Regions from separate parts of the Halomonas sp. SCS19 genome, predicted to be linked through region 1. Evidence: predicted binding sites of a transcription regulator. Region 1 holds the regulator's gene; each other region holds the start of a gene.
What was found. The regulator FNR, encoded in region 1, switches genes on or off when oxygen is low (the NO sensors DNR and NnrR bind a similar motif). The targets are predictions, from matches to a motif close to TTGATNTANATCAA.
Positions count from the first base shown of each region.

Region 2: the regulator FNR is predicted to act here: its motif matches at 2,427-2,440, upstream of NFH97_RS17570 (nitrate/nitrite transporter).
Region 3: the regulator FNR is predicted to act here: its motif matches at 4,099-4,112, upstream of ccoM (cytochrome c oxidase subunit CcoM).
Region 4: the regulator FNR is predicted to act here: its motif matches at 1,412-1,425, upstream of ubiT (ubiquinone anaerobic biosynthesis accessory factor UbiT).

Region 1 is NZ_JAMSHN010000001.1:1,180,584-1,187,695, forward strand. Features, by position in the region: gene NFH97_RS04930 (heavy metal translocating P-type ATPase) at 1-1,209, shown strand, start outside; gene ccoS (cbb3-type cytochrome oxidase assembly protein CcoS) at 1,206-1,436, shown strand; gene NFH97_RS04940 (sulfite exporter TauE/SafE family protein) at 1,433-2,119, shown strand; gene fnr (fumarate/nitrate reduction transcriptional regulator Fnr) at 2,274-3,014, shown strand; gene ttcA (tRNA 2-thiocytidine(32) synthetase TtcA) at 3,175-4,134, opposite strand; gene NFH97_RS04955 (hypothetical protein) at 4,522-4,761, opposite strand; gene NFH97_RS04960 (3'-5' exonuclease) at 4,857-5,549, opposite strand; gene NFH97_RS04965 (DUF294 nucleotidyltransferase-like domain-containing protein) at 5,546-7,112, opposite strand, start outside.
Region 2 is NZ_JAMSHN010000001.1:4,062,269-4,069,380, forward strand. Features, by position in the region: gene NFH97_RS17570 (nitrate/nitrite transporter) at 1-2,209, opposite strand, end outside; gene NFH97_RS17575 (histidine kinase) at 2,459-4,300, shown strand; gene narL (two-component system response regulator NarL) at 4,393-5,037, shown strand; gene NFH97_RS17585 (amino acid aminotransferase) at 5,376-6,566, opposite strand; gene NFH97_RS17590 (4a-hydroxytetrahydrobiopterin dehydratase) at 6,568-6,918, opposite strand; gene phhA (phenylalanine 4-monooxygenase) at 6,957-7,112, opposite strand, start outside.
Region 3 is NZ_JAMSHN010000001.1:90,996-98,107, reverse strand. Features, by position in the region: gene NFH97_RS00375 (SEC-C metal-binding domain-containing protein) at 1-1,056, shown strand, start outside; gene NFH97_RS00370 (AmpG family muropeptide MFS transporter) at 1,273-2,649, opposite strand; gene rfaH (transcription/translation regulatory transformer protein RfaH) at 2,865-3,407, shown strand; gene NFH97_RS00360 (FKBP-type peptidyl-prolyl cis-trans isomerase) at 3,430-3,936, shown strand; gene ccoM (cytochrome c oxidase subunit CcoM) at 4,175-4,288, shown strand; gene NFH97_RS00350 (proline--tRNA ligase) at 4,458-6,179, opposite strand; gene NFH97_RS00345 (hypothetical protein) at 6,485-6,970, shown strand; gene NFH97_RS00340 (benzoate/H(+) symporter BenE family transporter) at 7,105-7,112, opposite strand, start outside.
Region 4 is NZ_JAMSHN010000001.1:2,289,189-2,296,300, forward strand. Features, by position in the region: gene NFH97_RS09895 (ribonucleoside-diphosphate reductase) at 1-9, shown strand, start outside; gene NFH97_RS09900 (hypothetical protein) at 160-1,071, opposite strand; gene NFH97_RS09905 (hypothetical protein) at 1,068-1,256, opposite strand; gene ubiT (ubiquinone anaerobic biosynthesis accessory factor UbiT) at 1,492-2,052, shown strand; gene NFH97_RS09915 (U32 family peptidase) at 2,129-3,046, opposite strand; gene ubiU (ubiquinone anaerobic biosynthesis protein UbiU) at 3,058-4,053, opposite strand; gene NFH97_RS09925 (CoA-acylating methylmalonate-semialdehyde dehydrogenase) at 4,424-5,920, opposite strand; gene aptA (omega-aminotransferase AptA) at 6,091-7,112, opposite strand, start outside.

The DNA of each region.
Region 1 (7,112 bases):
GTGGCCCATCGCTTCGTGTTGAACCTGCTGGTCATCACCGCCCTGGTGGCGCTGGTCTGGAGCCTGATCGACCCGAGCCGCAGCCTGTGGATCACCCTGTCGGTACTGGTGGTGACCTGCCCCTGCGCCCTGGCGCTGGCGACCCCCACCGCCCTGACCGTGGCCCACGGCCGGCTGAGACGTGCCGGGGTACTGGTGACCCGAGCCGATGCGCTGGAGACCCTGGCCTGCCTCGATCGCGTCGTCTTCGACAAGACCGGCACCCTGACCCGGGGACGCATGCAACTCGCCGAGCACCGGCCGCTGAGCGACGCCGAAGGAAGCGCCAACAATGGCGAGATGGACGCTGCCGCCAAGCGCCGTCATCTGGCACTGGCGGCGGCACTGGAGACCGGCTCGGAGCACCCCATCGCCCGCGCCTTCGCTGCCTGGCGCGACGCCAGCTGCCAGGCCAGCGAACTGCGCAATCACCCGGGCCAGGGCGTGGAAGGCGTGATCGACGGCCGGCGCTGGCGACTGGGCCAGCCGCACTTTGCCTGCCTGGGCCAACCCGTTCCTGAGCTCCCTGGCGCAGGGCTTTGGTTGCTGCTGGCCAGCGAAGGCAAGCCCCAGGCCTGGTTCAAGCTCGACGATCAGCCCCGTGACGACGCCGCCGAGACCCTCGCCGCCCTCGCCCAGCGAGGGCTTGCCATCGAGATCCTGTCGGGCGACCGCGCCGTCAACGTTGGCCAGCTGGCCCGCACGCTGGGCGTCGGTCAGTGGCGTGGCGAGGCCACCCCGGAGGACAAGCTTGGGCACTTGAAGGCGCGGCAGGCACAGGGCGAAAAGGTGGCCATGGTCGGTGATGGCATCAATGACGTGCCGGTACTGGCCGGCGCCGACCTTGCCATCGCCATGGCCGGGGCCAGCGACCTCACCCGCACCCGCGCCGATCTGGTATTGCTGGGCGAACCGCTCACGGGTATCGTCGAAGCCATCGAGGTGGCCCGCCAGACCCGTCGCATCATTCGCCAGAATCTGTCCTGGTCGGTGCTCTACAATGTCGTGGCGCTGCCCGCAGCGGCGCTGGGCTTCGTGCCCCCATGGCTTGCCGCCATCGGCATGTCACTCAGCTCGTTGCTGGTCATCGGCAATGCCCTGCGTCTGCGGCGCGGACGCACCAGGCCGACCGCGACGCCTTCACCCGTCACCGCTAGCCCCGGCCCATGAGCATCCTTTACCTGTTGATACCCTTGTCGTTGATCCTGCTGGGCCTGGCGGTCTGGGCCTTCTTCTGGGCGGTGCGCAACGACCAGTTCGAGGACCTCGAAGGCCCCGCCTATCGCATCCTGTTCGAAGATGAAGACGACACTCGCAATGCCGATGACGGCGCTTCCTCGTCCGAAACGCCTGCGCAGACATCCGATCGTGATCCATCGTCCAGAGGGCCTGAGTGAATCCTACCGGCCTCGAGCTGCCTCCCATGATGGCGGCCTTCGTGTTTGGTCTGCTTGGTGGTGCACACTGTATTGGCATGTGCGGCGGCATCATGAGCGCTCTGACCTTTGCCATCCCCCCCAGCATGCGTCAACCTTGGCGGGTGGGCTCTCTGGTGCTCGGCTACAATGTAGGTCGTATCACCAGCTACTGTGTGGCGGGCGCTCTGGTTGCCACCCTGGGTTCGGTGATCGGCCTTTCGCCGACTCTGCGTGGCCTGATGCAGATCGTCGCCAGCCTGATGTTGATCCTGATGGCGCTTTACATTGCCGATCTATGGAAAGGCCTGCGTCACGTCGAGGCACTGGGACGTCACCTCTGGAGGTACCTGGAACCCGCAGGCAGACGCCTGTTGCCGGTGGTGCGTCTGCCCCAGGCGGTGGCGCTGGGCGCCATCTGGGGCTGGCTGCCCTGTGGCCTGGTGTACTCGATGCTGGCCTGGAGCCTGGCACGGGCCGAACCCCTCGAGGGCGCACTGCTGATGGCGAGCTTCGGTCTTGGCACGCTTCCGGCGCTGGTGGTGACGGGCCTCGCCGCCAGACAAATGCAGGCCCTGCTGGCGCATCGGGCAACACGCCTTGTCGCCGCTGGCATGATCATCGCCTTTGCCGTCTGGCAACTTTGGACTGGGCTGCATCAATGACGCATCCTACCTCTAAGTTATTAATCCTAAAGAGGTAGACGCCACTTTTAGCTGATCTGAGGGTGTAGAATAGTGCCATCAACGTGCTGTACGGGCGACGTCTGTTCTCCCCATGGCCCAGTCAATATCGATCCCAGATCCACAGGAGCTGCGAATGAGTCCTACGGCCCAAGATCGGCGGCGTCCCATGCTGCATGAGACTCGCTGTGAGTCCTGCAGCCTGAGTTCCTTGTGCCTTCCGCTGTCGCTGGAGACCGCCGACCTCGAGCGCTTCGATTCCATCATCCGTCGTCACCCGCCGATCAAGAAAGGCACACGATTGGTCGAGCAGGGAGATCGCTTCACCAGCGTCTTCGCGGTCCGGTCGGGGAGTCTCAAGCAGATCACCACCGAAGGCAGCGGCGAAGCTCAGTTGACCAACTTCTTCCTGCCCAGTGAACTGGTTGGGCTGGATGGCATCGACGACGGCCGCTATCCCGGCAGCGTGGTGGCGCTGGAGACCACCACGGTGTGCGAGATTCCCTTCGACCGCCTCGATGCGCTGACCCAGACCCTGCCGGAGCTGCGTGCCCAGCTGTTTCGCACCCTGAGCAAGGAGCTGCGAGAGGACCGCCGGATGATGCAGCTGCTGTCACGCAAGACCGCTGATCAGCGCCTGGCCTGCTTCTTCCTCGGCCTGTCGGATCGCTTCCGCCGCCGCGGCTATTCACCGTTCAGCTTCCGCCTGTCCATGTCCCGCGCCGACATCGGCAATCACCTGGGGCTGGCGGTGGAAACGGTCAGCCGTATCCTCGGGCGTTTCCAGCAGCAGGATCTGGTGGCGGTATCGGGACGTGAGGTCAATATCCTCGACCTGACCGCGCTGTCGACCCTGGCCGACACCGAAGTTACCTGAGCGGATCTGGCAGCAGCGTGCCGGGCCTGGCCGGCAGGGCCCTGTATCCAGGATCTGGAAAGCAAAGCGTAATAGATGGCGTGTGACAAAAAAGAGGCCGCATCCGGAGATGCGGCCTCTTTTGCTGTCATGGCGTCCTGCACATTCGCTGCTGGCGAGATCAGTCGGCATCCACCACGTCGATGCGCCGGGCCTGGCGTTCGGCCTGCACGGCCTCCAGCCCCTCGAAGTCGAACAGTTGCCGATCCGCCAGCTGCGACGGCGCCACATTGGTCACCGCCTTGAACATGCTCTCGAGGCGCCCGGGATGCTTGACCTCCCACTCGGCCAGCATCTCCTTGACCACCTGGCGCTGCAGGTTGGGCTGGGAACCACACAGGTTGCACGGGATGATCGGGAACTCCATCGCCTCGCTGTAGGCCTGGATATCGGCCTCGCGGCAGTACGCCAGCGGGCGGATGACGATGTTCTTGCCGTCGTCGGAGAGCAGCTTGGGTGGCATCGCCTTGAGGCTGCCACCGAAGAACATGTTCAGAAACAGCGTCTCGAGAATGTCCTCGCGGTGGTGGCCCAGGGCGATCTTGGTCGCCCCGATCTCCTCGGCGAAGCCATAGAGAGAGCCGCGCCGCAGGCGTGAGCAGAGCGCGCAGGTGGTCTTGCCCTCCGGCGTCTTCTCCTTCACCACCGAATAGGTGTCGCGCTCGAGGATGTGGTAGTCCACGCCGATACTGTCCAGATAGTTCGGCAGCACATGCTCCGGAAAGCCCGGCTGCTTCTGATCCAGATTCACCGCCACCAGCGAGAAGTTGACCGGCGCGTTGCGCTGAAGGCTGCGCAGGATCTCGAGCATGGTGTAGCTGTCCTTGCCACCAGACAGACACACCATGATCTTGTCGCCTTCCTGGATCATGCCGTAGTCGATGATGGCGTTGCCGGCCTGGCGGCGCAGGCGCTTCTGCAGCTTGTTGAACTCACGCCGTGCCTTGGCCTGAACGTGAGCTTCCGTCTGGTCGCCATCCGCAGCAGGGTCGGCCGGGCTGTCGCCGGCATCGATCGAGAGATGGTCATCCTCGGGGGTACGGGGATCGAACAGGGTGGCGGAGGCGGACTGTGGCGACATGGGAGCGGGACATCACGGCTGAAAATGAAAGAGGCGCCAGTCTACCATCCGGACGCTTTAGTGGCGAAGAGGTCAGCGACCGCTTACCCCGGCGAGGACAATAAGGGGGGGGGGCTTTTCGTCGGCGGCACATCGGAAACCGCCAGGGACGACACCGCCGTAGTGGCGCCCTTGCGCGTCGTGGCCTGGTCTGGTCTGGTCTGGTCCGGCAAGTCGAAGAACGCAAGTGCCTGTCAGCCAGGCCCTAGGCGCTGTCCGAAAAGTCGACGAGCGAAGGTTAGACAAGGCAAAAATCGGTGAGAAAGCGCAGTTTACGGGGTGTAAATGAGCATGTTGATCCGATTTTTAACGCCGTATTACCGAGCGCGGGCACTTTTCAGACAAGCCCTAGACGACGTTCAGCGCCAGCAGATAGCGCACCACCACGCCCAGCAACAGCAGCAGGATGCCGGCACGTTGCCAGCCAAACTCGCGCACGGTCAGGGTCAGTCGCTTCTCCCAGAACTTGACCATGCCCCACAGGTCCCGGGTACGGCGATAGTACTGGAGGTAGGCCACCAGCACCGAGACCAGGCCCAGCGCCAGCAGCGTGGGCTCGAGAAGGGTCAACATGGCGTGCAGACTCATGACAGGATCTCCTTGCAGGTGAATGGTTGCCGGTGCGGGTGGCACCGGGTCAGCGCGGATGACGGCAACGGGTCAGCGCGGATGACGGCAACGGGTCAGCGCGATGGCGCCGTGAGTGCCCCGCTTTCCAGGCGCAGATGCATCAGCGCCGTGGTGACGGCGTCGCCCAGGGCCGTATGGCGTCCCATGATCGGGACTCCAAGTCGCTCTGCCAATTGTTCAAAGGTCGGCTGCACCTCGATTTCCGGGTGACTTCGGCGCAGCCGCTTGCGGTACTGCTGGGCCACGTCGATGGTGGCGTTGGGCAGCGAGAAGCCAAACTCCGCCTTCAGGTAGCGATCCAGCATGGCCAGGTCGAAGTCGATACACCAGCCGACCAATGGGCGATTGCCGATAAATTCCAGCAGCGTCGTCAAGGCCTCGCGCACCTCGAGGCCGCCTTCCAGGTCGACCCCACGCAGGCGATGGATACAGATGGAGTCACCACTCAGACTGGCAGGACGCGCGAGCCGCAGGTCCAGCGACTCGCTGGTCAAGACGCGATCGTCACGAATGCGCACCGCAGCGATGGACACCAGCTCCGCATGACGGGTATCCAGGCCGGTGGTTTCGCAGTCCAGGGACACCAGCTCGTCGCCGGTATAGGGATTGAACAGCCAGGCGAAATCGCCATCGGCCTGCCGACGCCTGTCGGCCACACGCCTGATCGCTCTCAGCATCGGGTACTCTCCCAAGCGAAACCATTGACGCCAAGGCAGCTTGCCCTGGGGGGCTGCCTCGACACTCATGCATACTCCAGGTGATAGCGGTGGGACAGGCTGGCCTTGAACTCCTTGACCAGGTGCAGCGCCTCGCGCAGCAAGTCCCGCTCCAGCGAATTGAGCGACTGCACCACCACCCTGTCCGGGGCGTCCGTGGCCCGGGCATCGTCGCGCCGGTAGGCCAGCTGCGCCCGAAGCCGAAGCTCACAGAACAGCGACAACGCCTCGCCGAGATCCTCCGCCACCACTCGCTCGATGCGCCCGAGTGACGCCAGCGCCGCCAGCCGGTCGTGGGTCGAGGTCTCGCGCAGCCCGCACTCCAGCGCCATGGTGCGAACACCGTGGACGATGGGAAAGATGCCACCCTTCTTGATGTCGACGCCGTGCTCGGGCTTCTTCAGCGTTCCAAACAGGGTCAAGGGCGTCGAGAACCGCAACACTCCCCTCGCCAGATGGGTCAGCAACAGTTCATTGCCCCGTGTTTCTTCGATCAGCACGTCGTGGAGTCGGTCCACCAGGGCAAAGTCACCGGCCACCCCCGAGGCGTCGGCAAGCACCGCCAGACGCATCAGGCTTTCTCCGTCGGGTTCGCTGACCCAGCGACGGATGCGCGCGCGCCATTGCGCAAGGGTGCCGACCCACTGGGGGTTGGAGACCATGATGTTGCCCGGGCAGCGCGGATAGCCCAGATCGTCGAGCACGCTGGTGAACCGCGCGGTATCTGCGCTGAGCTCGTCCCACTGCTGGTCATCGGCCAGGATCAGCGCATTGTCCTGGTCGGTCTTCAGGATCTGCTCGCCGCGCCCTTCGCTGCCGAGCACCAGCAGACAGGCGCGCTCGCGCTGAGGGGCCGGCATCGAGAAGTGCCAGGCCTTGCTGATGATGCGCCCATTGAGCGCCGACAGCATGCCCATGGCGAAGCGCATGCGTACCCCTTGGGCCATCAGCGCCTCGACCAGCTCCGGCGCACGCTGACTTGCTTCGCTGAGCGAGGCCAGGGTCGTCGCCTGCTCGACCTGCAGGCTGACCACGTAGCTGCGGCTGGAAAAGAAGCTGAGCACATCGGTCAGCTCCACGACACCGATCAGCCGCTGGCCCTGAAGCACCACCACCCTGGCCACCTTGTGGCGGGTCATCTCGATCAGTGCCTCGAACAGGTACTGGCTTTCATCCACCGTCACCAGCGACAGATGAGCGATACCACCGACCTCGGCATCACCGTCGCACCCCTCCAGCACCAGGGCCTCGAGCAGGTCGGTCTTGGTCAGCATGCCAGGACCGTCGGGCGTCTCGACCAGCAGGCTGTCGGCGCCCTTGTCCTTGAGGGTCAGCACGGCGTCGCGAATGCATGTCGTCGAGCCGACCTTGAGCGGCTCACGCATGCACTCGTTCACCCGGGCGAGCATGAATCCGGCCAGGGTGACGCCGCCCTCGGCGCGACGTTCGGCCAGCAAGCGCGTCTTGCTGATCAGGCGCTGGTGAAAGTAGTCCGAGAAGGCGGCGTTGTTCTCGCACAGCGACAGAAACAAGGTGTGCGGCATCAGGTAACACAGGCTTTCTTCTTCGGCGACGAAGCGGTAACGGCTCTGG
Region 2 (7,112 bases), 2.9 Mb from region 1:
CACCGAAGCGGTCGGCCAGTCCACCGGTCCAGGCACGACTCAGGGCGCCGACGAACGGGCCGAGGAAGGCGTACTGGAGGGCATCGATGGCCGGGAACTGGGTCTTGGTCAACAGCGGGAAGCCGGCGGAGAAGCCGATGAAGCTGCCAAAGGTGCCGGTGTAGAGGATGCACATCAGCCAGTTGTGCTTGCGCTTGAAGATGACCGACTGCTCCTTGAAGGAGGACTTGGCGCTGGCGATGTCATTCATGCCGAACCAGGCGGCGACGGTGGCGATGACGATGAACGGCACCCACACGAAGCCGGCGTTCTGCAGCCACAGAAGATCAGTGTCGGACATCGGCTGGCCACTGCCGGTGAACATCACGAAGCTGCCGGTGGAGATGACCACGGGCACCAGGAACTGCATCACCGACACGCCGAGGTTGCCGAGGCCGGCGTTCATGGCCAGGGCCTTGCCCTTCTCACGCTTGGGATAGAAGAAGGCGATGTTGGCCATGGAGGACGCAAAGTTGCCGCCACCGAAGCCACACAGCAGGGCGATGATCGCCATCACCAGGTAGGGCGTTTCGGGATTCTGGACGGCGAAGCCGATCCACAGGGCAGGCAGCAGCAGCGAGGCGGTGGAAATCGCGGTGAAGCGACGGCCGCCGAAGATCGGTACGGTAAAGCTGTAGAAGATCCGCAGGGTGGCACCGGAAAGACCCGGCAGGGCCGCCAGCCAGAACAGCTGGTTCGGGCTGTACTCGAAGCCTACCTGGGGAAGCTTGGCCACGACCATGGACCACACCATCCAGATGCAGAAGGCCAGCAGCAGACAGGGGATGGAGATCCACAGGTTACGCGTGGCGATCTTGCGACCGGTGGACTGCCAGAAGGACTCGTCCTCGGGGCGCCAGTCCTCGAGCACGAAACGGCTCGGGGTGGACAGCTCGGGCAGGTCGGTGGACTCGCAGCGATCGCGGGCCTCGATACGCTCGGCCTTGCGGATGGCGAAGTGCATCCACATGAGCGCGGCGGCAACCACGACGAACATCAGCATGAAGCAGCTCTGCCAGATGCCGATGACATCATTGAGCATGCCGAAGGTCAGCGGCAGGAAGAAGCCGCCGAGGCCACCGACCATGCCGACGGCGCCACCGACCAGGCCGACGCTCTTGGGATAGTAGACCGGGATGTGCTTGTACACGGCGGCCTTGCCCAGCGACATGAAGAAGCCCAGCACCATGGTCAACAGGATGAAGCCGACCAGCGGCATGGCGAAGGTGAACTCGACCGGACCACGGACGCCATCGACGACGTACTGGGTGGGCGGATAGCTCAGCAGGAAGGTGCAGATGACCGAGGCCAGGAAGGTCCAGTACATCACGCGACGGGCGCCGTAGCGGTCGGACATCCAACCGCCGAGAATACGGAACAGCGAGGCCGGGATGGTGTACAGCGCCGCCACGATACCCGCCGCTGACAGGCTCAGGCCGTAGACCTCGATCAGGTAGTGGGGCAGCCAAAGGGCGAGGGCGACGAAGCCACCGAAGACGAAGAAGTAGTAGAGCGAGAAGCGCCACACGCGCAGGTCGGCCAGGGGCGCGAACTGCTCGGACAGCGGCAGGCGCACGGCATTGCGCGACTGATTCTGGGGGTCTTCCTTGGCCAGCAGGATAAAGGCCACGCCCATGATCGCCATGATGGTGGCGTAGACCAGGGCGGTGCTTTTCCAGCCCATTGCCATCAGCAGGAAGGGCGCGCCGAAGTTGGTGACGGCGGCACCGACGTTACCGGCCCCGAAGATGCCCAGCGCCGTACCCTGGCGTTCCTTCTCGAACCAGGCCGAGGTGTAGGCCACGCCGACGATGAAGGAGCCACCGGCAAGGCCGATACCCAGTGCGCCGACCAGCAGCATCACGTAGCTGTTGGCGAAGGTCAGCAGGTAGACACAGGTAGCGGTGACCAGCATGAGCAGACCGAAGACCCAGCGGCCCCCGAAGCGGTCAGTCAGTACACCGAGAAAGAGTCGGCTGATCGAACCCGTCAGCACGGGAGTGGCCATCAGCAGGCCAAGTTGGGTGTCGGAGAGCGCGAAGTCCTCCTTGATCTGGATACCGAGAATCGAGAACAGGGTCCAGACGGCGAAGCAGAGAGTGAAGGCGAGTGTGGATAGGCCTAGCGCTCTGTTCTGCTGACGCCGGGGTACGGTGTCATGTTGGAGCATGTGCTTTCCTCTTTAGGGGTGCCGGTTCGGCCCCTAAACCTTGCTACAATGTATCTGTATGGCACTTGATTGTGGTCAAGAGAATTGCGTGCTATATCCAGCGCATTTGCTTAATTACCTCCATGGAGGTATCCGGGTGTTTTTGAGGTGTTCGTCACGTATTATCTGCCCTCTCAGATGGATGCGACATTCCGGAAATTTCTAGATGATGAAACCCTTGATCTGGGTCAAAAAGGGAAGGTGTAGTAGATGAACGGCGCCTTTTACCTGCGCCGATCACTGATGCTGCGCATGCTGGTCGCCATGGCGGCGATATCCTGTCTGGCCCTGGTCAGCCTGCTGGGCTCCATCGTCATCGCAAAGAGCGCGGGAGGTTACGCCGACGCCATCAACCAGGCGGGCTCGCTGCGAATGCAGGCCTATCGACTGCTGGCGACGTCGGAGTTGCTGCCGGCGGATCACCCCAGGCGACGCTGGCAGCACGAACAGATGGAGGCCACGCTGGCTGCCGGGGCGATCATCGCGCTGATTCCGGTGGACGCCGATGATCCGCTCAGAGAGGCCTACGACAGGGTGGTGGAGTGCTGGCACGAAACCCTGCGTCCCAACACGGTGGATTTCGAAGGTGGTGACGTCTTTCGGCTGGATGACAAGGTCGCCGAGTTCGTCGACAAGGTCGATATTCTGGTGGGAAGGCTTCAAGAATATGCCGAGTCAAAGGTCGTATTTCTTGAGGTTTTTCAGGGGGCATCGCTCGCCGTTCTCGTGATCTTTATGGTGATGGTTGTCTATCGAATAGTCTGCGGTGTCATGCCGCCATTTCGTGACCTTATTCGTGTTGTAAATGGCGTAATGGTCGGTGACTTTTCGGGGAGAACCATCTACCGAGGTAACGACGAGTTAGGCTTGTTATCCAGAACAATCAACAAGATGAATGCCAGCCTGTCGGAAATGTACGGTCAGCTGGAAAAGCGTGTCGCGGCGAAGACCCATGAACTGAAGCGCAGCAATGATGCGTTGCGTATGCTTTATCTGACCGCGCGGCGTCTCAATGGGGTTACTCCGCTGACCCGGGAAGAGCTCGAGGAAGTGCTGCGCCAGCTTGAGGCGGTGACCGACGAAGGCCCCTTCGAGCTGCGCCTGTCCATGGGAGGCAATGGCAAGGATATTGTCAGACTCAGCTCTCGCCCCGGCGCGGAAAGCGCTTTCGTTCAGGAACCATCGCGCGGGCGTGAAATATCAGACAAGGCGGCTGCCGGACTGTATGCCAACGGCAATGAATACGCGGTCAGGGTGCGCGAAGCGGGTCGGGATTTTGGCGAGTTGCGTGTCCATCAGCCTCCCGGCCATATGCTTGCCCAGTGGAAGATCGAGCTGGTGGAGACGGTGGCCGGGCTGATTGCCGCGGCCTTGTCGCTGTCCGAGAAAGCCGACGAGCAGCGTCGGCTGGCGCTGATGGATGAGCGCGCGGTGATTGCGCGAGAGCTTCACGACTCGCTGGCTCAGTCGCTGTCCTACCTGAAGATCCAGGTCACCCGTCTACAGATGCAGCTCGATCAGCAACGCCACGAGCAGGTGGCGCAGGTGGTCGCGGAACTCCGGCACGGTCTCAATTCGTCCTACCGCCAGCTCAGGGAGCTGCTCAACACCTTTCGTCTGCGCATCCATGAGTCGGGTCTGGAAGCGGCGTTGGAGGAAACGGTGCTGGAGTACTCCAAGCGGGGCGACTTCGAGCTGACCCTGAAAGGCCAGTGGAGCGGGCTGTCGCTGACCCCCAACGAGGAAATTCATGTGCTGCAGATCGTGCGAGAGTCGCTGTCCAACGTGGCCCGCCATGCACGTGCTCGGCACTGCACCATCAGCCTCGCCGTCGACGACACGGGGCACTATCAACTTTCGGTCACGGACGACGGTGTAGGCATCGGACCGCAATCGGATCCTTCCATGTCCCACGGGATGGCGATCATGGAGGAGCGGGCACGAAGCCTGAGTGGAAAGCTCACGGTCAGGGGCATCAAGCCCTGCGGCACCGTGGTGACCGTCCGCTTTCTGCCGCGTCTGTTGGCGCAGTTACCTGTGGCGTCCGAGTGATGGGCTTTCACGGGCGCGAGGTCGCGACGACGTGGCCTGCTGAACGTGTTGCCCGGCAGCGGGTCGGGTGAAACCACTCTGGAGATAGCACTATGAGCATGCTTCGATTGATGATCGTGGACGATCACCCCCTGTTCCGGCGTGGGGTGCGTCAACTGGTGGACATGGATCCTAGTCTGGTGGTGGTCGGTGAAGCCTCGGATGGCGCCGAGGCGGTGCGCAAGGCCGTCGATCTGCAACCCAACCTGATCCTGCTCGACCTCAACATGCAGCCCATCGACGGCATCGAGGTGCTCCGGCGGATGCGTGACGCCCGGGTCAAGAGCCGTATCGTGATCCTGACCGTGTCCGACGCCGACGACGACGTGGTGCGCGCGCTCAAGGAAGGCGCCGATGGCTATCTGCTCAAGGACATGGACCCCGAGGAGGTGCTGCGGCTGATTCGCGAGGCGGCCCAGGGTCAGGTGGTGCTGGGGCCACAGATGGCGTCGCTGCTGGCCAGCGTGGTCAAGGGCGAGCTGCCGGCAGGGGGCGACGACGGCATGTCGTGCCTGACCGCTCGAGAGAGGGACATCCTGCGGACCCTGGCTCGCGGCCTGTCCAACAAGATGATCGCCCGTGAGCTGGACATCGCCGAGGGCACCGTCAAGGTCCACGTCAAGCATCTGTTCAAGAAGCTGGATCTTCGCTCACGGGTGGAGGCAGCGGTGTGGGCCACCAAGCATGGCCTGGGCTAGGGCTTGTCTGAAAAGTGCCTGCGCTCGGTAATACGGCGTTAAAAATCGTCTGGTGCGCCAGCCCGGTCAAAATGCTCATTTACACCCCGTAAACTGCGCTTTCTCACCGATTTTTGCCTTGTCTAACCTTCGCTCGTCGACTTTTCGGACTGCGCCTAGGGCTTTTGCGAAACCTGCCTGCGCTCGTCGACTTTTCGGACAGAGCCCAGGGCTTGCAGAAACAGGCTTGCAGGAATGGTGGTTGCGCTCGGTGGCGCCGGGAAGTTCGTCCGGATACGACAACGCCCGGGACAGGCCCGGGCGTCGTTTGCTGGCTGGCACAGCCCGCTGGCAGGGCGTCAGTCGTTGACGGCGGCCACCGCCTTGGCCAGGTACGGCAGGTTCTCCTGGGAGAAGCCGGCGACGTTGGCGCGGCCCGAGCGCACCATGTAGATGCCGTACTCGTCACGCAGGCGGTCCACCTGTTCCGGCGTCAGGCCGGTGTAGGAGAACATGCCACGCTGCTCGGCGATGTGGGCGTACTTCTGGTCCAGCCCGTAGGGCTTCAAGGCCTCGACGAAGTCACGACGCAGGGTGTTGATGCGATCGCGCATTTCGGTGAGTTCCTCGCGCCACACCGCGGCGAGTTCCGCCGAGTTGAGGATCTCCGCCACGATGCTGCCGCCGTGGGCCGGCGGGTTGGAGTAGTTCTCACGGGCGACGATGGCGATCTGCGAGCGGACGTTCTCCATCTCCTCGCTGTTCTTCGCCACCACGATCAGGGCGCCGGTACGCTCGTTGTAGATGCCGAAGTTCTTCGAGCAGGAGCTGGTGATCAGCACGTTGTCGAGATTCTCGGCCAGCAGGCGAACGGCGTAGGCGTCCTCGTCGAGGCCCTCGGCGAAGCCCTGGTAGGCGAAGTCGACCAGCGGCAGCAGGTCGCGCTGCTGGATCACTTCAAGCACCTGTTGCCACTGCTGGTGGTTCAGGTCGAAGCCGGTGGGGTTGTGGCAGCAGGCGTGCAGCACCACCACGTCACCCTGGGGGATCTGCTTGAGGGCTTCCAGCATGCCGTCGAAGTCGAGACGGTTGTCGGCGTCGACGTAGGGATACTTGTGCAGTTCGATGCCGGCGGCGGTGAAGATGCCGTGGTGGTTCGGCCAGGTCGGGTCGCTGACCCAGATGCCCTTGCCAGGCAGTTGGGTCGCGACGAAGTCCGCCGCCAGGCGCAGGGCGCCGGTACCACCGGGGGACTGGGTAACGCTGGCGCGGCCGGCCTCGAGCACGGGGGAGTCCTGGCCCAGCACCATCGGCAGCACCACGGCACCGTACTGGGCGGCGCCGTGTGAGCCGATGTAGGTCTTGGTGGTCTCGTTGTTGAGCAGCAGGGCTTCGGCCTCCTTGACCGCACGCATCACCGGAGTGTTGCCCTTTGCATCGCGGTAGACGCCGACGCCAAGATCGACCTTCTGGGGATTGGTGTCCTTCTTGAAGGCCTCGATGAGCCCGAGGATGGCATCCCCGGGAACCCGCTCAATCTTCTCGAACATTTTAGCTTGCTACCTCGTCGGTTCTGGCCGCTAGGATGAAATCGTTCTTGTGCAGGCCCTTCATCTCGTGGGACCACCAGGTCACGGTGACCTTGCCCCACTCGGTCAACAGGGCCGGGTGATGGCCGGCTTCCTCGGCGATCTCGCCGACGCTGTTGGTAAAGGCAAGGGCCTGCCGAAAGTTGCGGAACTTGTAGCTCCGCTCCAGTTGCATGATGCCATCGCGCTCGACGATCCGCCACTCAGGGATCTGCGCGTGCCACTGTTCGATCTCGGCCTCGGTGGCGTGGGGGGCGTCCCAGCTGCAGGCTTCGCAGGACTGCTCGGTGAGGGTCTGGGTGGTGTCGTTCATGCTGTCTCCTGGTGGTGTCGGTGAGCGAATGTGGATGTTCAGGCGTGTTCGCTGCGTCGGTCGTTGTCGGCACCGTCGTGGGCGGATGGGCCGGTCTCGCCGTTCTCGCCGGGCGTTGGCTTGGGCTTGGTCGTTGAATTGGGCTTGGGCGGAAAGCGCGGTTCGAATAACCCCAGCGCCTTGGCTTCCTCGAC
Region 3 (7,112 bases), 1.1 Mb from region 1:
TCGCGCTTCTGGCTACGGCGGCTGACCCGCCAGGGTGATCTGGACCCCGACCAGCTGCAGTTCCTGGCGGACCTGGCCGACAACCCCGGCGCCACCCTGGCCGATCAGCTGCTGTGCGCCGAAGAGGATCTCGGCGAGCCCCTGGTGGGCCTGCAGACCCTGCTGGCGGAGTTGCCGCCGCCCCCGCCGATCAAGGTGGTGGAGGAAGACGGGCAGTTGCTGTATCGCTCCACGGCGCGGGAGGACACGCTGTTCGCCGCCTTCCAGGAGGGTTTCCAGGTCGACGTGGACCCGGATGCGCCGATGGGCTTTCTCGGAGATCCCTGGTTCAATGCCGCAGCCTGGTTGCCGGCGCTGTGCGCCAACCCCGAACAGCTTGATTCACCGGCGGTACTGCAGTCGGTGTCGCTGGCGCTGACCAGCCGTTTTGGCAGTCTGCCGTGGATGGCCCCGAGTCTGTTCGAGCCCCTGGCCGAGCGTCTCGAACGCTGGCTTCTGCAGATTCGTCAGAGTGGCGACGGCGCCTTCCAGTGGGACCAGGAAGACAACGCCCAGCTTCTGCGGGCGGGGCTTGCGCTGGTGGTGGGCATGGAACGCGGCTCCCGCCAGCACTCGCGGGAACTGGCCGAGCTGCTGCTGTCGCTGGACGAGCAGGACAGTCTGGGGCTGCGCGAGCTGGTGCTCGACCAGTTGCTGCGTGAAGGCCGCGACGACGAGGCGCTGGAGATCAGCCGCCAGGCCCTGGAGGTCGGTCCTGCCGATGACGAGACGCCGCTGCTGGGCATGTACATGGGGCAGGTGCTGGCGCTGTACCGACTGGGCCAGCTCGACGACGCGGCCCTGGCATTGGAGAGCGCCCAGCGCCACAACGCCCACGCGGTGGCGCTTCTCTGCAGCGACAACCCCAAACGTGGCGCCATCCCCGGCAATGGCCAGCTGGCCGAGCCCGGCACCCGCGCCGAGGCCTGGCAGTACCGTACCCTGATGCGCGATCAGTGGCGCAGCACACCGGGCGCACTGGCCTGGCTGGAAGAGCGCAGCGGACGGCGCGGTTGATCGCAAGCCCCGCTCAAGGGGCGTACTACAAGGCGGCTTCAGCAATGGGGGGTGATCGCTGCCTGCGCTGGATGACGGCTCCGGCTGAGCCTGGGGGCGCGTAGCGCCGAAGGTCTACTCAGACCCCCAGTTTCGGGGCCAAACGCTGAAGCATCATGGAAAAAGAGGGCCGACAACGTCGGCCCTCTTTTGGTTATGCACGCTGCATCGATGGCGTCATGTCTTGTCGAGGCTGACGGCGTGATCCCCTGGGTCGCGCACATGGTGTCGCCAGACCCACAGCGCCATCAGGATGGCCGGTACGCCCAGCGCCGAGGCCAGCACGAAGAAGCTCGGGTAGCCCATTCCCTCCACCACCAGCCCGCCAAAGCCTGACAGGAACTTTCCGGGCAGCGTCATCAACGACGAGAACAGGGCGTACTGGGTGGCCGTGTAGGCCCGCGAGGTCAGGCTCGACAGGAAGGCGATGAACACCGCGCTTGCCAGGCCATTGCTGAGGTTGTCGCCGACGATAGTGAGCACCAGCAGCGAGTGCTGGGCGCCACTGAGCGCCAGCCAGGCGAACATCAGGTTGGTCAGCACGGTGGCCGTAGCGCCGAGCACCAGGATGCGTCCGATGCCGTAGCGCACCACCAGTACCCCGCCGACCAGTCCGCCGATGAGACTCATGATGACGCCGAACACCTTGGTCACGGTGGCGATGGTGTCGAGGCTGAAGCCCAGGTCGACGTACAGCGGATAGGCCATCGAGGCCATCGCCAGGTCGCTGATGCGATAGATGCCAATAAACAGCAAAAGTCCCAGTGCGCCCAGTCCGAAGCGGCCGAAGAAGTCGAGAAAGGGGCAGACCACGGAGCCGATCAACCAGGCGCCGGTGCGCCGGACCCATGCGGGCCGGCCGCGGCTGGCGCGCAGGAAGGCGCGCACCCGGGGCTCCTTGGCCAGGCGACTGGCCAGCGGTTGGCGCGGCGGCTCGGGGCGCAGCAGTACGGTGATCATGCCCACCGCCGTCAGTGCCGCCATGCACTGGTAGGACACCTGCCAGGAGAAGGCCGACGCCAGATACAGCGCCCCTGCACCGGCCATGATCAGGCCGCCGCGATAGCCGATGATGTAGGTGGACGCCATCGCCGCCTGGACCTCGTCCTCGGCCGACTCGATACGAAAGGCGTCGATGGCGATGTCCTGGGTAGCCGAGCCGAAGGCCACCATCAGCGCAAACAGCGCCACCGCGCCGAGCTGGGAGGCCGGGTCGAGTGACGAAAGGCCCAGCAGGCCGCCCATGATCAGCGCCTGGCCGGCAAGCATCCAGCTGCGCCGCTGGCCCAGCAGGCGGGTCAGCAGCGGCAGGCGGAAGGCGTCCACCACCGGTGCCCAGAAGAACTTTATCGAGTACAGCAGTCCAATCCACGAGAAGAAACCGATGGCGGCAACCTCGACCCCGCTGGTACGCAGCCAGGTGGTCAGGGTGGAGAACACCAGCAGAAAGGGAAGGCCCGCAGAAAAGCCCAGAAACAGCATGGCCAGCACGGGTAGTCGCAGGTAGACGCGCAGGGCGTCGACCCAGGGATGCTGGCCGGACGAGGTGGGCATGGATAGCCTCCTTGCAGTTGGTCGGCCACAGGCCGCCTTCCGAATGGTAAAATGCGCGCAACATCTCGGTGCGGCTCGACGAATTGTTGCAAAGCCGCAGGGGCGATACCAGCGGTGATCATCAAGGGCCGTCGGCAACGCACCGGGAACCGCGTCAATGACAGGCGATACTGCCGGCTTGGTGGCTGGTGGTGGTTGAGTCTGGAAGGAGTCACATGAGTCACAGCAATATCGAGGCGGGCCTGGGGGGCGATGCCACCCCGCGCTGGTACGTGGTCCAGTGCAAGGGCGGAGAGTCGTTCCGGGCCGCCGAGCATCTGGCCAACCAGGGATACGAGCTCTTTCATCCGGTGCTGGAGGTGCAGAAGAAGCGCCGCAACAAGCTGACCTGGGTCGAGGAGCCGCTGTTCCCCTACTATCTGTTTCTGCGGCTCGACCAGGTCGAGAGCAACTGGCGCCCGATTCGCTCGACCCGCGGAGTGTTGAAGATCGTGACCTTCGGGCTGTCGATGCCGGTGCCGGTCAGTGATGAGCTGATCGACCTGCTGCGCCAGCACGGCGAAGCCAAGGACGACGATCCTGGCCAGCTTTACTTCCGGGCCGGAGAGTCGGTGGAGATCACCGACGGACCCTTCAAGGACCTCAAGGCGGTGTTCGAGAGCCACAAGGGCGAAGAGCGGGCGATCGTGCTGCTCAACATGCTGCATCGCCAGCAGCGCCTGGAAATGCCCGTCGCCGCGCTCAAGCGCCAGGACTGATGTCGACCCCAAGGAGCCCGAGATGAGAATTTCTCCCCAGTGTGTGGTGCGTCTGCACTATGTCCTGAGCAACCAGCAGGGCGACGTCCTGGACGATTCCTGGAAGCGCGATGAGCCGCTGGAGTATCTGCACGGTCACGGCAACCTGATGGAAGGCCTCGAGCGCGCCCTGGTCGACGCCGAGGTCGGCAGCCGCCTCAGCGTCACCCTGTCCCCGGCCGAGGCCTATGGCCTGCGCGACGAGTCGCTGGTGCGCGAGGTGGGGCGCCAGGCCTTTCCCGGCACCGATCTGCGCCCCGGCATGTGCTTCCAGACTCCCGGCGATGCCGGCCCGCAGATCGTCAGCGTGGTGGAGGTCAAGGGGGACAGCGTGGTGGTGGACACCAACCACCCCCTGGCCGGGGAGACCCTGTCGTATCGCCTCGAGGTGCTCGAAATTCGCCAGGCCACCCGCGCCGAACTGGCCAAGGGGCACCCGCTGCCGCCCGGCACCGAGGCCTCCGAGGTGGAGGACCGCAAGGTCCTCTAGGGCTTGCCTGAAAAGTGCCTGTGCTCGTCGACGTTTCGCACAAGGCCCGGTAGCGGTACCTGGAGGCGCTTTCGCTGAAAGGGTGCCACAGACGACGAAAAAGCCGCCTGTTGTAGGCGGCTTTTTCGTAAGAAATGGCGGGCCGATGTCTCATGGCGTCCCTTGACGCAGGTCAGCACAATTCTGGGGCCGACCGGGTACCATGAATTCATCGACACAGAGACAGGAGGGCAGCGCCATGTACGTCGACAACGCCGTCATTTTCGGGCTGGGTGCCGTCGCTCTCTCTGTGGCCTTCATGGCCGGCTGGATCGCTTTTATCATCCGCGACGCTCACCGTCGCAAGCGATAGCCGTCAACCAGCGTCAGGGGAGGGGGAGTCATCCCCCTTTTTCAACCGACCCTTCGGGGTCGGTTTTTTTTTTGGTTCTTTGCACCTGAGCGCACCTGAACTCGCATGAATTTCTCTGGACCCGCCTGCCAGGCGCGCCGCGACAAGCCGCGGCGCGCCAGGCGGGGCCTTAAAGGGCGATGCGCTGCTTGAGGAACTCGACGATCTCGTCGGCGGGCACCATGGTGGCCTCGCTGTCACGGCGACCCTTGTACTCGAGCTCACCCTTGTCGAGGCTGCGATCGCCCACCACCAGCCGATGGGGCAGGCCCATCAGTTCCTGATCGGCGAAGCGCACGCCGGGACGCAGATCACGATCATCCAGCAGCACGTCGAAGCCGGCGGCGCTGAGTTCGTCGTGCAGGCGCTCGCTGGTCTCGCGCACGCGCTGGGACTTGTGGGCGTTCATCGGCACGATGGCGATATGGAAGGGGGCGATGGCGTCGGGCCAGATGATCCCGCCCTGGTCGTGGTTCTGCTCGATGGCCGAGGCCACCACGCGGGTGATGCCGATGCCGTAGCAGCCCATCCAGGGGTGAACCGCCTTGCCTTCGTCGCCCAGTACGGTGGCGTTCATCGCCTCGCTGTACTTGCGACCGAGCTGGAACACGTGGCCTACCTCGATGCCGCGCTTGATCGACAGCACGCCCTTGCCGTCGGGTGACGGGTCACCCTCGACCACGTTACGCAGGTCGGCGACCTTGGGCAGGGCCACGTCGCGCTCCCAGTTGATGCCGAAGTAGTGCTTGCCGTCGACGTTGGCACCGGCGCCGAAGTCGCTCATCAGCGCCACGCTGCGATCGATGACGATCGGCATCTCGAGCCCCACCGGGCCCAGCGAGCCGGGGCCGGCGCCCACGGCGGCGCGGATCTCTTCTTCGCTGGCCATGGTCAGCGGCGTCGCCACCTCCTCGAGGTGCTCGGCCTTGACCTCGTTGAGTTCATGATCACCGCGCACCAGCAGCGCCACCAGGCCGCCCTCGTGGCCGTGCACCATCAGGGTCTTGATGGTCTTCTCGATGGGCAGGCCGTGCTGCTCGACCAGGGTGGCGATGGTCTTGGCATTGGGGGTGTCGACCAGCCTCAGCTCCTCGGCGGGCTCGGCGCGGCGGGCATCGCTGTCCAGGGGCGCAGGCAGGGCCTCGGCCTTTTCCATGTTGGCGGCGTAGTCGGACTCGGTGGAGAAGACGATATCGTCCTCGCCGGAGTCGGCCAGTACGTGGAATTCGTGGGAGCCGGTACCGCCGATGGAGCCGTTGTCGGCGATCACCGGACGGAAGTCGAGACCCAGGCGAGTGAAGATGCGCACGTAGGCGTCGTACATCTTCTGGTAGGTGTCCTTGAGCGAGGCCTCGTCCAGGTGGAAGGAGTAGGCGTCCTTCATGATGAACTCACGCGAGCGCATGACCCCGAAGCGCGGACGGATCTCGTCACGGAACTTGGTCTGGATCTGGTAGAAGTTGGCCGGCAGCTGCTTGTAGCTGGCGATCTCCTTGCGTACCAGGTCGGTGATCACCTCTTCGTGGGTCGGGCCGACGCAGTAGTCACGCTGGTGTCGATCCTTCAGGCGCAGCAGTTCCGGACCGTACTGCTCCCAGCGGCCGGACTCCTGCCACAGCTCGGCCGGCTGCACCGCCGGCATCAGCAGCTCCTGGGCGCCGGCACGGTCCATCTCCTCGCGCACGATACGCTCCACCTTGCGCAGGGTGCGAAGGCCCAGCGGCAGCCAGGTGTACAGGCCGGAGGTGAGGCGGCGAATCATGCCCGCGCGCAGCATCAGCTGGTGGCTGATGACCTCGGCGTCGGCAGGAGTTTCCTTCAGGGTACTGATCAGAAGTTCGGTGGCGCGCATGGGTCCGCAGGTTCCTTCACATCGAGTCTGGTAAGCGCTGGAGGCGAGCAGGGCAGCGGGCTGTCCCGTCGATGGCCGTCGAGGGGCATCCTCGGCGACTCGCATCCGGCCATGAAAGTGACGTGCATTGTACGGGGAAGGTGTCATGCCGGCAAAAGCAACCGCCACCGTTGGTGGCGACAAGGAGCGAAGGGTGGCGAACGTGGTAGGATGCGCATGAGTTTTATCATGCTGGGCAGCGGTCGAGTCGTTGTCGGCACCGCTTTCCGTCATTTATGCCAGATTACTGCAAGAGGAAGTTGTTCATGCTGCGTCCGCCCCGTCTGCTTACCGGCCTGGTGCTTGCCACCACCCTGACCTCGCTCGTCGGCTGCGGCACCGTCTTTCACCCTGAACGCAAGGGGCAGATCAGTGGTCGCATCGACCCGGTGGTGGCGGTGGCCAACGGCGTCGGCCTGCTGTTCTTTATCGTGCCCGGGGTGATCGCCTACGCGGTGGACTTCTCCAACGGCACCATCTACCTGCCGGGTACGGGCTCCGCCAGCGTCGATTCTCTGCCCATGGGCGAGGGACGCGATCTGGCGAGCCTCGAGCGGCTGGTCAGCGAACGTGTCGGTACCGAGGTCAAGCTGAGCGACGAGCTGGTGCGTGTCGAGCAGGTCGAGAGCCTGGATGAGGCCCTGGCCATGGTGCGCATGGCCAGTGACGAGGCGACCCACGCTGGCCGTGGTTTGCCAGCCCGTGCCTTGCCAGCCAGTACCTCGCCCGACAGCGTGTCGCTGGACGGCTGAGATCGATCACGCCGGGTGCGCGCGCAGCACCCGGCGGCTGCTCCTGTGGTTCTTCCCTTGTCTTGTGATTCTTCCATCGCCGCCTGAGCGGCCGCCCCCGCAGCATCCTTCCCGCAATCTCTACCGCCCCCGACTCAGCGCC
Region 4 (7,112 bases), 1.1 Mb from region 1:
TGTGGCTAGTCGACGTTTGGTTGGAAAGCACGACTAGAATACGTGGCTAGAAAGCACGGCTGGCGCGCGAATAGGCCAGCGTCACAACGATGGGCCCTTCGGGGCCCATCGTTGTGTCTGGAGGGGGGTGTCGTTCAGCCAGCGTCGTGACAGCAGGCGCTATGACGCCCCAGGCGGCTGAGCCTGGCCGGAGCGGGTGATGTTGTAGACGGGGTGGCCGCAGGGGCAGTGGTGGTTGATGAACCGGCTGCGGAAAAAACGGATGTCGAACTCCCGGACGTAGCTGGTCTTGTGGGCGGCCAGCACGATGTCAAAGGCGTAGTCGCGGTGGGCCTCGCCCCGACTCTGGGCGTCCAGGTAGGGCGTGTAGTCGGTGGTGATATGCAACTGGAGATGGGCTTCGCACAGGTGCCCGGTGAAGTAGGGCAACACACGTATCTGGCTTTCCTCCTTGGGCGCCGAGGGTTCGGGCATGCCAGTCACGTTGCCGATGATCACCTTGCGAGAATCCAGCACGAACATGCAGAGGCCGCTGCCGGTGCCAAGCAGGCTGCCAAGGTAGAGGGTTTCGGCATGGTCACCCTCTATCAGCTTGCGCATGGCGTGGACGGTGAAGCGATAGCTCTGCCAGTGGCACCACTGTGCTGCTCGTTGCAGTCGGTGATAGACACTAGCCCCGACGCTGCGACGCGCAAACCCGGCCAGGCGCTGGCGCAGACGGGATTGGCCCAGATAGAAGGCATAGTACCAGGCCACCAGTTTCGTAAACGCCAGGCAGATGATCGCAATGGTAAGGGTAACCAGCGACGTCTGAAGGAAGGGCTCGCCGAAGGGCTCGCCTTGGGTGTCTGGGTTGGCGTAAGGAGAAGCGGAGGGGGCAGAGAAAGCGTGCAGGAGGTAGAGCACAGCGAAGACCGGGAGGGCGGCCCCAAAGCCGGCGATGGCGCTGCGCAATGTCAGCTGTTGTCCGTTGGCACGAATGACGTAGCGTCGCCAGGAAGGGATCGAATGGCATAGCAGAAAGCCGGCCACCAGCAGGACGAAAGGTGGCAGCAGCTTGATGCCGCTCATTCCGGCTTGCTGTCCCTGCGATCGAGGCTGCGGCGAAGGGCTCTGACGTTGCTCTTGACCTTGCGCGACCGCACCAGCTCGGCGCTGTCCACGGAGACGGCGCCGCGATGCGATATCTTCATGCTACGCAGGTGGCCACCCTCTTTGGCCTTGAGGTAGCCTTCGAAGCTGGTTTCGATGGACATCGTTGCTCCTTTTCCGCTTGTGAACTTGATGCTCTGCGGAACCTGGGTGAAGCCAAGGGGCCGAACCCTATGATGTCCGCAGTGTAGCAGAGTTCCCATTTCGACCCCGGCATTCGGCTGTGTCAGAGCGTTCAACGAGCGCTACGCCAGAGGGCTTGATGGGCGTCATGAACCGAGGGCGACGGGATCGCTAGCATGACCCGGCGGCGTCGTGCCGCTTGACCAGGAACCCGTCATGTCGCTGTCACCGCTCGGCTCGCTGTCGTTGCCTTCTCTTGCCCTTCCTGCCTTGCCCACCCTTCCTTCGCTGTCGTCGTCGTTGACGTCCGGCGCCTTGACCCGGGTGCCCCATCGTCTGCATCTGTCACTGATGCGCCGTCTCGGCCCGCTGCCCCTGCCGCTGTTGCGCACGAGTCTCGAGCCCTGGCTCAACCGCACCCTGGCAGAGCCGCTGGCCGACGGTGAGTTCGACGTGCTTGAAGGGCGCCGTGTATGTCTGTCCATCGACGATCTGGCGCTGGCGGTCACCCTGACGCTTACGCACGGGCGCCTGCAGGTCACCGACGCGCCCTGGGAGGTGAAGGTGGCGGGGGGCTGGCGCGAGTTCGCCTGCCTGGCCAGCCGTGAGGAGGACCCGGACAGCCTGTTCTTCCAGCGCCGGCTGTGCCTGGAGGGTGATACCGAACTGGGGCTGACGGTGAAGAACCTGCTGGATGGCCAGGAAATGGAACTGCTGCATCCCTACCTGCTCGAGGTGCTGGGGCAGCTGCAGCGCTGGCTGCCCCGCCAGGCCTAGGCTCCTTGCTGACGGGTAGCGGAGGAGGCCGGCGAACCGGCCTCCTGAGTGAGGTGGCGTGGGAGGGAAGGGGCTTTCAGTCTTCCAGCACCGGCGCCAGATCCATCCCTGCCTGGCCGTGCCAGTAGCCGTTGCACAGCTCGGCGTCGACCAGCGCCAGCGGCGAGGGCGCCGGGTAGCGTCCCTGGCGGGCCAGGTCGAAGTCCGCCACCACCTCATCCATCCCCTCTGAACGCGGACTTAGCCGGGCCGTGGTGACGCCCATTGTGGCCATCTCGGCAAGCTCGTGGCGCAGGTCCTGACAGGCCCCGGACAGGGTCTGGATACCGTTCAGGGTGAACAGTCGACGGCTGTCGTCCTGGGTGGTCAGCGACAGCCCTTCCGGATAGTCCTGGCAGACGAACTGGCAGCGATCCTTGGGGTGCTGATGGTGACGCGCGGTAAAGCAGCGCGACGACCAGGCCAGCGGCAGGTGGCCGTAGGCCAGCACCTCGCAGTCCAGCGCCAGCCCCGCCTCGCGGGCGTCAGACAGCAGCCGGGCCAGGTCGGCGCCGGGCAACTCCACCGGGGCGACGAAGCGGAACATGCCGGCGCGCTTGAGGATCTCCAGGGTCGGCACATTGTAGAGGTTGAGCGCCGGGCCGCCGACGAAGGGCAGGCCCGCCTCGGACAGCCGGTGCACCGCGCTCATGTCGTTGGCCTCGACCAGGAAGTCGCCGTTGTCGCACAGCCTGGTCAGGTCGCGCAGGTCGGCGTTGGACTCGATCAGGGTCTGCGAACCGAGGATCACCTGCTTGCCGGCGGCGGCCAGCTGGTGGCCGATCTCCAGCCAGTCGGCGAGCTTCATGTCGCGCCGCCGGGAGCACACGGTCTCGCCTAGGGTGACGCTGGCCAGCGGCCAGTGGCAGGCCTGTTCATAGAAGGCGAAGTAGCGCTCGCGGGTCCAGTAGAAGGACACCGGGCCAAGGCTCAATTCCAGTGAAGCAGCGGTCATCTCGCCTCCTGTCATTTCCAGTCGCGCTCGTAGGCGCCGAGAGTATGGGTGGAGCCTTCGGCCAGCGGCGCCAGGGCGGCGCTCCAGTCGGCCTGGGGGCGATAGTCGTCGCCGGCCCGGTCCAGATGGTCCAGTGCCTGGCGCCACACGCGGGTGACGCTGGCCACATAGGCCGGACTGCGCTGACGACCCTCGATCTTGATCGCCTTGATGCCCAGCGCCGCCAGCTGGGGCAGCAGGTCCAGGGTGCTGAGGCTGGTCGGCGCCTCGATGGCGTGGCCGACGTCGCCCTCGACGTTGAAGCGTCCCTTGCACAGGGTCGGGTAGCCGGCCTGTTCGTCGGCGCGGTAGCGATCGATCAAGACGCCGTTCAGGCGCGATTCGCGTCCGCTGGCGGTCTCTTCCCAGCGCACGTGGGCCGCCGGCGAGCACACGCCGTGGGTGTTGGGCGACTCGCCGGTCAGGTAGGACGACAGATAGCAGCGGCCCTCGGCCATGATGCACAGGCTGCCGAAGGCGAACACCTCGAGCTCCACCGGGCTGTGGCGGGCCAGGTCGCGCACCTGGTGGATCGACAGCACCCTGGGCAGCACCGCACGGCGGATGCCGAACTCGCGGTGGTAGAAGGCCAGCGCCTCGTGGCTGGTGGCGGAGCCTTGCACCGACAGGTGGCGGGGGATGTCCGGGTGGCGTTCGGCGGCGTAGGCCAAAAGGCCCGGATCGGCCAGGATCAGGGCGTCGACCTGAAGCGAAGCCGCCTGGTCCACCGCCGCGCGCCACTGGGCCAGGCTCGACTGCTGCGGGTAGGTATTGATCGCGCAGAACACCCGGCAGCCCCGGGCGTGGGCGTAGTCGATACCTTCCCGGGCGCGCTTGTCGGTGAAGTTCAGCCCGGCGAACTGGCGGGCGTTGGTGGCGTTCTGAAAGCCGAAGTAGACCGCGTTGGCGCCCTCGTCCACGGCGCGCTTCAAAGCGGGCAGGCTACCCGCGGGACAGACCAGTTCCATGTCGATCTCCGAGCGAAGAGAGGCGCCATGCTAGCCCCACGCGGACACCGCCGGCTTGATGCGTATCAGTGTCCGCCAATGAAGTGAGGGATGGAGCGAAGGGATGACGCGCTGCACCGGGGCCGGGTGTGGACAACCTGGCGATGGTGGGAATCCGACTTGCGGGTCAGGCGTGCAGATAAAGGTGGCGATGAGCTTGTGAGTCGTTCTGTGGATAACCCTGTGTGGCACCTTGTGAAAAGCGGTGGGCAGGCGGTGCAGGGGCTGTGGGCAGCGGTGTATAAGTCGCCTGTCAGTGGTGGATCAGCGGCTCGCTCGCTGTGGTAAACGAAAACGGGCCCCGCAGGGCCCGTGGTCTTCTTGCCGGAGCCTACTGACCGCCGGAGGGGAAGTGGAACTCCGCCTGGGTGGTCTCGAAGGGCGAGGGCCAGCGCTGTGACACCGCCTTGCGACGGGTGTAGAAGCGCACAGCGTCAGGGCCGTAGGCGTGCAGGTCGCCGAACAGCGAACGCTTCCAGCCGCCGAAGCTGTGGCTGGCCACCGGCACCGGCAGCGGCACGTTGATACCCACCATGCCGACCTCGATGGCGTCGGTGAAGCGACGCGCCGCCTCGCCGTCACGGGTGAACAGGCAGGTGCCGTTGCCGTACTCGTGGGCGTTGGTCAGGGCGATGGCCTCGTCGAGGCTGTCGACACGCACCACGCACAGCACCGGGCCGAAGATCTCCTCGCGGTAGATGGTCATCTCCGGGGTGACCCGGTCGAACAGGCAGCCGCCGACGAAGAAGCCGTTCTCGTGGCCCGGGACCACCAGGTCGCGGCCGTCGGCCACCAGGGTGGCCCCTTCCTGCACGCCCTTCTCGATATAGCCGAGCACCTTGTCGCGATGCTGGGCGGTGACCAGGGCGCCCATGTCCAGGCCCTTGTCGGTGCCGGGGCCGATCTTCAGCGCGGCGATCTTGGGGCCCATGGCCTCGATCAGGCGGTCGGCGGTGTCATCGCCGACGCACACCGCCACCGAGATCGCCATGCAGCGCTCGCCGGCGCTGCCGTAGGCGGCCCCCATCAGGGTGTTGGCGGCGTTGTCGATATCGGCGTCGGCCAGCACCACGGCGTGGTTCTTGGCGCCACCGAGGGCCTGCACCCGCTTGCCACTCTCGGCGCCACGCCGGTAGATGGTTTCGGCGATGGGGGTCGAGCCGACGAAGGACACGGCCTTGACCTCGGGGGCGTCGAGCAGCGCCTCGACGGTCTCGCGGCCGCCCTGAACCACGTTCATGATGCCCTGGGGCAGGCCGGCTTCCTCGAGCAGGCGGGCGACCGCCAGGGCGGCGGACGGGTCCTTCTCGGAGGGCTTGAGCACGAAGGCGTTGCCGCAGGCGATGGCCATCGGGTACATCCACAGCGGCACCATCGCCGGGAAGTTGAACGGGGTGATGCCGGCCACCACGCCCAGCGGCTGAAAGTTGGAGAAGGCGTCGATGGACGGCCCCACGTTGTGGGAGTACTCGCCCTTGAGCAGCTCCGGCACGCCGCAGGCGTACTCGACGTTCTCGATGCCGCGCTTGAGCTCGCCCATGGCGTCCTCGAGGGTCTTGCCGTGCTCCTCGCTGATCAGTTGCACCAGACGATCGGCGTCACGCTCCAGCAACGCCTTGAAGCGGTACATCACCTGGGCGCGCTTGGCCGGCGGGGTATCGCGCCAGGCCGGGAAGGCCGCCTGGGCGGCGTCGATGGCGGCCTTGACGGTGTCGGCATTGCCGTCGGCGACCTGGCGAATGGTCTCGCCGGTGGCCGGGTTGGTGACCGGCAGGTGGCGGCTGGCCTCGAGATCCTGACCATTGATCCAGTGATTGACGTTGTCCATCGAGGGTCCTCAAGTGTCGAAAGGGCGGACGGGCATGGCCCGTCCGCGCTGTGGATAACGCTGTGAACAGTGGGTGTAAAGGTTGTCCACAGGCTGTCGGTTTCAGGTGGATAAGCCGGGCGCTCGGTACCGGCAAGCGGCCTCAGTAGTGCGGCCCCAGTCAAGCGGCCTCAGTCGAGCCGGTCGAGGGTCTCGGCGACGGCGTCGAACAGGCGCTCGAGCTCGGCCTCGGTGGTGGCGAAGGGAGGGCCGAACTGCAGGGTGTCGCCGCCGAAGCGCACATAGAAGCCGGCCTCCCACAGCGCCAGGTGGGCGTCGCGCGGGCGGATGGCCGGATCGCCGTCGCGCGGGGCCAGCTGGATCGCCCCGGCCAGGCCGAAGTTGCGGATGTCGACCACATGGGAGCGGCCCTTCAAGGCGTGCAGGCGATCCTCGAAGACCGGGGCGATGGCCCTGACCTGGGCCGGGAAGTCCTCGCGCTCGAGCAGGTCCAGCGCGGCCAGGGCGGCGGCGCAGGCTACCGGATGTCCGCTGTAGGTGTAGCCGTGGGGGAATTCGATGGCGTGCCCCGGGCCGCCGGCGTGCATGAAGGTGTCATGGATCTCGCCAGAGGCGATCACCGCCCCCATCGGCACGCAGCCGTTGGTGATCTGCTTGGCCACCGTCATCAGATCAGGGGTGACGCCGAAGGCCTCGGCGCCGGTGCGCGCGCCGCTGCGACCGAAGGCGGTGATCACCTCGTCGAAGATCAACAGGATGTCGTGGGCCGAGCAGATCTCGCGCAGCCGCTCGAGGTAGCCCTTGGGCGGCACGATGACCCCGGCCGAGCCGGACATCGGCTCGACGATCACCGCGGCGATGTTGGAGGCGTCGTGCAGGGCGATCTGCTCGAGCAGCGCATCGGCAAGCTCGGCCCCGGTTTCGGCCTGGCCCCGGGTGAAGGCCTGGTTCGGCTGCAGGGTGTGGGGCAGGTGGCTCGAGTCCAGCAACTGGCCGAAGTGCTTGCGGTTGCCGCCGATGCCGCCAAGGCTGGTGCCGCCGATGTTGACCCCGTGGTAGCCCTTGGCGCGGCCGATCATGCGGGTCTTTTCCGGGCGACCCTTGAGTCGCCAGTAGGCCTTGGCCATCTTCAGCGCGGTATCGGCGGACTCGGAGCCGGAATCGGTGAAGAACACATGGTCGAGTCCCGCCG